Regions from separate parts of the Arthrobacter sp. Y3223151 genome, predicted to be linked through region 2. Evidence: riboswitches for the same ligand, from Rfam matches in the RefSeq annotation. Region 2 holds a riboswitch; the other holds the start of a gene.

Region 1 (4,407 bases), 630 kb from region 2:
GCCGAAGCGGTGCGCGAGGCCAGGTCGCTGCTGGACCGCGTCGGGCTCTCCGGCAAGGAAGACCAGTATCCGCATCAGCTCTCCGGCGGACAGCAGCAGCGGGTCGGCATTGTCCGGGCCCTGGCGCTCAAACCCTCGCTGCTGCTGTTCGACGAGCCCACGTCCGCACTGGATCCCGAACTGGTGGGCGACGTGCTGCACGTGATCAAGGAACTGGCTGACGAGGGCTGGACCATGGCCCTGGTCACCCACGAGCTGGCCTTCGCCCGTGAAGTGGCCAGCGAAGTGGTGTTCATGGACGGCGGCGTGGTGGTGGAACGCGGACACCCCGAACAGGTGCTGCGCGAACCGCGGGAGGAGCGCACCCGGCAGTTCGTCCATCGGCTGCTGAACCCGTTCTAGGACCGGGTCCGCCCCCGGGTGCCCCCGCCCTCCCCGCTGCAGGCTCCCTGCACCCGCGGCGGTCCCGCCGGCACCGGCGTTCGCCGCACCCCCGCCATGGCAGGAGTGGCGCACGCCACGCCGGTGGAAAATTCATCTGATGTCATCTGGGATGGCAGAATGTAAAGTTCCATGCACCGTTCCGCATGGCAGGCTCGTTCCGGCCGGAAGCTTCCATCCCGCGTTTCTCCTGCGCGGAAACCTCCGGCCACGAAAGGCAGAACCATGGCCACTTCCCTGGCTACCAAGTCGTTGACCGCACAGACGGCTTCCGAAGCGCACGATCTCCTGAATGCTGCGGTCGAAGAGCTGCAAAAGCTCGCCGCCATCGACGGCGATTGCGGCATCCTGGTCACGCGCACCGGCCCCGGGCAGTTTACGGTGGAGCTGAGCGACGACGTGCCCTACGGCATCACCCAGGAATCGCATCTGTACTAAGCGGTTGGCGGGCCGGTCAGGTTATGTGACGCCGGCCGGTTGCCCGGAATGAAGCGCGGGCCCGCCCCGGTGGGATAATTTCGCCCATGGCTGCTGCAATTGCGTACCAAGGTGAACCCGGCTCGAACTCCCACATGGCTTGCCTGGAAGTGCGCCCCGGTTGGGACGCGGTGCCGTGTGCCAGCTTCGAGGATGCGTTCGCTGCCGTCACCGGCGGCGAGGCCGAACTGGCCATGATCCCCATCGACAACTCGATCGCCGGCCGGGTGGCGGACATCCACGCGCTGCTGCCGAAGACCACCCTGCAGATTGTGGAGGAATTCTTCCTGCCCATCCGGTTCAGCCTGCTGGGCGTACGCGGGGCCACCGTGGAGCAGGCCCGGGAGGTGCACAGCCACATCCACGCCTTGGGCCAGTGCCGCAAGCTGATCCGCAGGCTCGGGCTCACTCCGGTCATCGCCGGCGACACCGCGGGTTCGGCCCGGGAGGTGGCCGAATGGAACGACCCGACCAAGGTCTCCCTGGCACCGCCGATGGCCGCCGAACTCTACGGTCTGGAGGTTTTCGCGGAAAAGGTCGAAGACGATCCGACGAACACCACACGGTTCGTGGTGCTGGCCGACCGCCGGCCGGTCCCGTCCCGCGAGGAACTTCCCGGTCCGGCGGTGACCAGCTTCGTGTTCCGCGTGCGGAACGTGCCGTCGGCGCTCTACAAGGCGCTGGGCGGTTTCGCCACCAACGGCATCAACATGACCAGGCTGGAGAGCTACATGGTCGGCGGCGAGTTTGCCGCCACCATGTTCATGGTGGACGTCGAAGGCCACCCGGACGATCCTGCCATGGTCCACGCCTTCGAGGAACTGGACTTCTTCACCACCGAGATCCGCCTCCTGGGCGTTTACCCGGCGCATCCGTTCCGGCGGCAGACCGTGCGCGCCGGCGCCGCCGCACAGTAGCCGTGGCGGCGGCCGCCCGTGGGCCGCAGCCGTAGCGCCGCAACCGTCGCGGCAGCCGTCGCGCGGCTGCCGCCGGTAAAACGCTGCATTTGACGAACTGTTACCGGCGTTTGACCCAGGCCCTTCCCCGCTCTTAGCGTGGAGGCGAATCAAGAGCGCCAACTTCACAGCCCTGGCTGGTTGGCCGGCAACCCTCTACCGTAGCGGGGTGCTCCAGGTGATGATTCGGCCCGCCGGGTATGTCGGCAGGCAAGTACGCGTATCCACCCGCAGCAGCTCGGCCGCAGCGGATGCGCCCAAGCCCCAAGGACGCCATGTCGCTACACCATGACCTGACCCCCAACACGTTGCGCTCAGCCTTCGGCCGCTTCCCCTCGGGCATCGCGGCGCTGTGCGCGATCATCGACGGCGAGCCGCAGGGCATCGTCGCCTCCTCGTTCACCGTGGGCGTCTCCCTCGAGCCGCCGCTGGTGATGTTCGCCGTGCAAAACACCTCACGGACCTGGCCGCTGGTCCGCCGGGCCGACCGGATCGGCGTCTCGGTCCTCGGCACCGGGCACGACGGCGTCTGCCGCCAGATCGCGTCCAAGAACGGGGACCGCTTTGCCGGCCTGAGCCTGCACGGCACGGACGACGGCGCGCTTTTCCTCAACGACGCGGCGCTCTGGCTGGACTGCTCGGTGCACCAGGAAGTCCCGGCCGGGGACCACCACGTCGTGCTGCTGCAGGTGCACGGCCTGTCCACGCACGACGGCACGCACGAGCCGCTCGTCTTCCACGATTCCGCATTCCGCCGGTTGGAACAGCCGGCCTTCGTCTAGGACGCTTGGTCCCGGCCCAGCCGGCAGCGGGCTGGGCGAGCCGCGGGCAGCTACGGCAGCGGCCTGCCGCGGGCCGCCACCCACAGGGAGTACCACTCCTCGCGGGTCATCGATGCTCCAACCGCCTCCGCCTCGGCACAGGCCCGGATCCGGTCCGGGCTGCTGGTGCCGACGACCGGCCGGATGCCTGCCGGATGCCGCAGCAGCCAGCCCAGCACCACGGCTTCGGGCGGGCAGCCCTTGTCCCGGGCAAGTTCCGTGACCAGGGCTGCCGTTGCATGGTCGGCCGGGGGTGTGGCATCCGCGGGCGCGGAAGCATCCGGTGTCGCGGCCTCCGCTGCCGCGCGCCCGCTGTACCGGCCCTGGGCCAGTGCGCCCCAGGCCTGCAGCTCCACTCCGTGGGCGGCGCAGTATTCCAGGGTGCCGTGCGGGAAGCTGATCCCCGTTCCCTCCGGGTGGTTCACCAGCACCCCCGACTCCAGCCAGTCGCGTCGGTACAGGCTCATTTCCAGCTGGTTCACCGCCAGCGGTTCATCCAGCGCCGCCTGCAGCCAGCGCATCTGTTCGCCGGACATGTTCGAGACACCAAGGCGGCGGACCTTCCCGGCCATCCGAAGCTCGTTGAAGGCCGCGGCGATCTCTTCGGCCGGCGCCAGCGGATCCGGCCGGTGGATCAGCAGCGTATCCAGGTGATCGGTGTGCAGCCGGCGCAGGCTCTCGTCGGTGCGGGCCAGGATCGCTTCCCGCGAGGAGTCGTAGTGCCCGACCAGGCCGGGGACCGGCAGCCGGATGCCGCATTTGCCCTGCAGCCGGATCGAGTCGCGCAGCTCGGGACTTTCCGCCAGCACCCGCCCGAATGCGGCCTCGGCCTTGCCGTGGGCGTAGATGTCGGCGTGGTCGAACGTCGTGATCCCGGCCTCCAGCGCCGCCGCCACGGCCGCATGCGCGGCCGACACATCGGCCGCTTCCAGCGGCCCGCTCCCCCAGCCACCGCCCAACCCCATGCAGCCGAAAATGAGGCGCGATCCGGCGTCGTCCATTGGTAGTTCCCCCTTCGCTGGGCAGGTTTCCAGCGTACGACGGCGGCGCCCGGGGAGGCATCGGCGCCGGCCTGAGGTGATGCAGCCACCGAAGAACACACCGCGCAGCGGGGCGCCGGTTCAACTCCGGCCGCATCAGCCGGTGTGGCGGCGGAGGAACGCCACGCTGCGCTCCAGCACCTGCCACGCCGCTTCCAACTCCAGGTTGAACTGGAACTGGTGCCCCAGGCCGGCCTCGGTTTGGGGGAAGGACTCCTCCACGGCCGCGCCCTTGATCCGCAGCGCTTCGACCAGCCCGAGCGAGTGCGGCAGCAACGGGTCGGTGTTGCCCGCGGAAACGAAAGCCGGCGGGTAGTCGGCGCCCACATGCCGGGCCACGGAGGCCAGCGCGACGTACGGACGCTCCAGATAGTCCTTGGCCCCGGTGTAGGACCACAGCACCGTGCGCAGGTAGTTCTGGTTCCCGGCCTGGTCCGCCCCGGCGAGCGAGAGGTCGTACGCCCCGCAGTGCAGCAGCACCGCGCGCAGCCGTTCCGGCTTCATGGGCGAGGCGATGCCCAGCCTTTTGGCATAGTCCGGGTCGGCGATGACCAGCGCCAGTTGCGCAGCAATTTGCGCGCCCGCCGAGTCCCCGGCCAGCACGATCCGCTCGGTATCGATGTGCAGCCGATCGGCATTGTGTTCCAGATAGCGCAGCGCGGCGGCCGTCTG
Region 2 (4,407 bases):
CGGGCGCGCTACGCCAAAATGTAGCGCGCCCGGGAGGCCCTACTCCGCGGAGACCGGCGTCAGCACGTCCTTGACCAGCGGATCCTCAGTGGTGTGCAGGTACTCCTCCAGCCGCGGATCCGAGAAGATCTCGATCAGTTTCTTGCTCTCCGCGCTGTCCTTGAACTGGGTGCCGATCACCAGGCGGGAGGCGAATGTCTTCGGGGCCGAAGGGAACAGGATGCCCTTGTCGCGTCCGATCTTGCCGGCGTCGAACTGGGAGACGTAGCCGATCGCGGCATCGACTGAGTCGAGCATTCGCGGCATCGCCAGCAGGTCGGCTTCCTTCAGCTCGAAGCCGCGCGGGTTGCCGGTAACGTCCCGGATTTTTGCCGTTCGCGGCTCCACCGCCGGATCCAGCTCCAGCAGTCCCTCGCGCTGCAGCAGCCACAGCGCCTGGCCCTGGTTGGCGGCGTCGTTGGGCAGCAGCAGCACGGCTCCGCGCGGCAGGTCTTCCACCGAGCCGTAGCGGGTTGAGTAGAGGCCGAAACCCCACTGGTACAGCTCCACCGTCGGCGTCAGTTCCAACCCATTGGCGTCGGCGGACTGCTGCATGTACCACTGGTGCTCGAAGATGGTGGCGTGGAACTGCCCATCGGCCACCGCGCGGTTGGCTTGGACCGGGTCCTGCAGGCCCACTGCCTCGATCTCCACGCCGTAGTCGGGGGCGATTTCCTCGGCGACGAACTTCAGGATCTTCTCCTCCCCCGCCATCGCCGGTTCAAAGTGGACTTTCAGCGGCGAGGTGACCTCGCTGCCGGCAGCCGCGACAGCCGGCCGGGACTGCTGCTGCACCAGCAGCAGTCCCAGGACCAGTGCGACGACGGCGGCAAGGGCGGCAATGCTCCACGGCAGGGCGGTGGTTTGCTTGCGCAGGGTGAAGCCGTGGTCGTGGCCGGACCCGGCGGAAGGGGTGCTCATGATGTAGTGCTCCTGTTGGTCAGTTGCTAGGGGCGCAGCAGCGCGCGGGAGATTCGGTCGCCGGCAAACTGCACCAGCTGCACCGTGATGATCAGGACAACGATGGTGGCCGCCATGACATGGGTGTCGAACCGTTGGTAGCCGTAGGTGACGGCCAGGTAGCCGATGCCGCCAGCGCCGATGGTTCCGGCGATCGCCGAGTATTCGATCATCGAAATAGTGTTGAGCGTGACCGCAGACGTAAGGCCGGGCAGGGCCTCGCGCAACTGCGTCTGGCGGATGATCTGCCCGGTGGAACTGCCCGTGACCAGCCCGACGGCCATGTTCTCGCGCGGCAGATCGTTGAGTGCGTTCTGCACCAGCCTGGCGAAGAACGGAATGCCGGCCAGTGTCATCGGGACCACGGCTGCCGCGATGCCGATGGTCGTTCCGGTAACCCACTTGGTCAGCGGGATGATGGCGGCCATCAGCACCAGGAACGGGAGCGAGCGGCCGATGTTGACGAGCCAGCTGAGCGTGCCGTGCAGGCGCGGCCGCGGGAACAGGCCGCGGCCGTCCGTGTTGTACAGCAGCACGCCTGTGGCGCCGCCGACCAGGATCACCATGAGCATCACGATGCCGACCATCGCCCAGGTTTCGCCGTAGGCCGGCAGCAGCAGCGCGGGCAGGTCAGCCCACGGCGTGTCCAGCCCGACGGCGGCGGTTTCTGCCGGCTTCATGCGCGCACCCCGATTTTCTCGTTCCTTGCGTCTTCCTTCACGTCCGACGGCGGCATTGCCCCCGCGTCCGCGGCACGGTAGCGTGCCTCTGCGGTGAGGCCCAGGCTGGCCAGGTAGGCGCGGACATCGGCCTCCGGACGGCCGGCAATCCCGATGTCGGCACGGCCCAGCACCGCTTCGCCGTGGGCTTCCACCGAACCGCCGAGCAGCGCCACGCGTACACCGAGGCCGGTGGACAGGCGGGACATCCACTCCGGGTCCACCGGCCCGTGCCGGTACGAGACGGACAGCGCGTAGTCGAAGCCGGCCGGCAGCGGGAGGGCGCGGATTGGCAGCAGTTGGCGGCCGGCGGCGGAGGCCGGATCGGCCACCAGGGCGCCGATCGGCCCGTACTCCGCCACGCGACCGCCGGCGAGCACGGCCACCTGGTCGGCGACGTGGCGCACCACGTCCATCTCGTGGGTGATCAGGATGACCGACAGCCCCAGTTCGGTGCGCACGTCGTCCAGCAGGTCCAGGATCTGCTGCGTGGATTCCGGGTCCAGGCCCGACGTCGATTCGTCGGAGAGCAGGATCCGGGGGCGAAGTGCCAGCGCCCGGGCGATGCCGACCCGTTGCTTCTGGCCGCCGGACAGCTGGCCGGGGTAGGCGCCGGCCTTCTGCAGCAGGCCCACCCGGTCCAGCAGTTCGGCCACGCGGTCCTCCATCTGCGAGTGCACCACGCCCAGGTTGCGCAGCGGCAGCGCCACGTTCTCCGCCACCGTCATCCGGCGCAGCAGCGCCGAGTGTTGGAAGATCGTGCCGATGGCGCGGCGTTCGCCGCGCAAGGCCCGCCCGGACAGGGCGGAGAGGTCACGGCCGTCCACCAGCACCTGGCCGGAGGTCGGTTTCTCCAGCAGGGAGATGCAGTGGGAGAGGGTCGTCTTGCCGGCGCCGGACGGGCCGACGACGGCGGTGATCGCCCCCTGCTCGATGGTGAGGTCGATGCCCTTGAGCACCTCGACCGTCCCGCGTCGTGTGTCGTAGCTCTTGTGCAGATTGCGGATTTCAATCATTGCGGGCCACCCGCGGCATAACTTTTCATGCTGCTCCTGAAGGTCAGGGAGCCCCGGGGCACAGCCGATCACGGCGCGCCGGCATGGCGCGGCCGGTTCCGGTCCGCCCGGGTTCTCCATCGGTTCTGGCGTTAGCACCGTGCGGCATTTGCCGGGGTTGCTGCGGCGTCATCGAGCCAGATCTCTCGGCCGCTCTGGATGGTTCTTGCCGACGGCGGTGCCCGCCCCCCTGAAGGGGCGGCGCACCGGCGTCGTTGTTCAGATGGTTCTGCTGTGCCTACACCCGGTGGGCCAGCGCGTTCTGCAGGCGGAAGCCGGCGGCCCGGTGGTTCTCCGGCAGCTTGTCGCCGCGGCCGAAGAGCTTGTTGCGCAGGGTCCCCGGCGCGTACTCCGTGGGGTAGGCGCCCAGCTTCTGCAGCTCCGGCACGACGAATTCCACGATGTCCTCGAAGGTGCCCGGGGTGATGGCGTAGGCCAGGTTGAACCCGTCCACGTCGGTCTCGTCGACCCACTCCACGAGCTTGGCGGCCACCTCCGCGCCGGAGCCGACGGTGATCGGGCCGAAACCGCCGACGCCGACCCATTCGGCCAGCTGGCGGATGGTCCACGGCTTGCCGCTGTCGCCGGACGCCTTCTGGAACGTCTCCACCGAGGACTGGATGGCATTGGACTTCACGTTTCCGCCGATCACGTCGTCCGGGCCGTAGGTGGAGAGGTCGATGCCCATCCAGCCGGAGATCAGCGCCAGCGCGCCGTTGATGTCCGCGTAGGACTTGTAGTCCTCGAATTTGGCCTGCGCGGTGGCGGTGTCCGGTCCGGTCACCACGGTCTGCATCGCGTAGATGCGCACGTCGTACCGGTCGCGGCCCGCCGCTTCCACGGCGTCGCGGATCTTCTTCACCGACGCCGCGAGCATCTCCTTGGTCGGGCAGGTCACGAACACCGCCTCGGCGTTTCCGGCGGCGAACTCGGTGCCGCGCTTGGAGGCGCCGGCCTGGAAGATGACCGGGGTGCGCTGCGGGCTCGGCTCGGTGATCGCGATGCCGGGAACCTTGAAGTACTTGCCCTCGTGCCGGATCTCGTGGACCTTGGCCGGGTCGGTGAAGACGCCGGTCTCGACGTCCTTGACCACGGCGTCGTCCTCCCACGAGCCCTCGAGCAGCTTGTAGATGACCTCGAGGTATTCGTCCGCGTGGTTGTACCGCTCGTCGTGCTCCAGCTGGTCTTCCTGGCCCATGTTGCGCGCCGCCGAGGGCAGGTAACCGGTTACCACGTTCCAGCCGACCCGCCCGTTGGTCAGGTGGTCCAGCGTGGCCAGGCGGCGGGCGAACGGGTACGGGTGCTCGTAGGCGGTGCCGGCGGTGAGGCCGAAGCCGAGGTTCTCGGTCACCGCGGCCATGGCCGAGACAAGCATGAACGGATCATTCACCGGGACCTGGGTGCCGGCGCGCAGCGTGGTCTCGTTGGAGGACCCGAACACGTCGTAGGTGCCGAGCACGTCGGCGATGAACAGGCCGTCGAAGAGGCCCTTTTCCAGCACCTTGGCCAAGTGGGTCCAGTAGCCGATGGTGTTGTAGTTGGCGGACTTGTCCTGCGGGTGGCGCCACAGTCCGGGCGACTGGTGGCCCACGCAGTTCATGTCGAAGGCGTTGAAACGAATCTGGCGCCGGGGG

Evidence for each region. Region 2 has a riboswitch for S-adenosylmethionine ahead of AC5RUP_RS03705 (methionine ABC transporter ATP-binding protein). Riboswitches for the same ligand answer to the same signal wherever they lie in the genome.
Region 1: another riboswitch for S-adenosylmethionine. It lies ahead of AC5RUP_RS00705 (flavin reductase family protein); the one in region 2 lies ahead of AC5RUP_RS03705 (methionine ABC transporter ATP-binding protein).

What each region holds. Positions count from the first base shown of each region.
Region 1 is NZ_JBNHGI010000001.1:142,998-147,404, forward strand. Features, by position in the region: gene AC5RUP_RS00690 (amino acid ABC transporter ATP-binding protein) at 1-402, shown strand, start outside; gene AC5RUP_RS00695 (hypothetical protein) at 667-879, shown strand; gene AC5RUP_RS00700 (prephenate dehydratase) at 966-1,835, shown strand; SAM riboswitch class IV at 1,983-2,097, shown strand; gene AC5RUP_RS00705 (flavin reductase family protein) at 2,150-2,656, shown strand; gene AC5RUP_RS00710 (aldo/keto reductase) at 2,707-3,696, opposite strand; gene AC5RUP_RS00715 (alpha/beta hydrolase) at 3,832-4,407, opposite strand, start outside.
Region 2 is NZ_JBNHGI010000001.1:771,813-776,219, reverse strand. Features, by position in the region: gene AC5RUP_RS03720 (DUF1206 domain-containing protein) at 1-24, shown strand, start outside; gene AC5RUP_RS03715 (MetQ/NlpA family ABC transporter substrate-binding protein) at 40-960, opposite strand; gene AC5RUP_RS03710 (methionine ABC transporter permease) at 987-1,679, opposite strand; gene AC5RUP_RS03705 (methionine ABC transporter ATP-binding protein) at 1,676-2,734, opposite strand; SAM riboswitch class I at 2,848-2,939, opposite strand; gene AC5RUP_RS03700 (LLM class flavin-dependent oxidoreductase) at 3,012-4,407, opposite strand, start outside.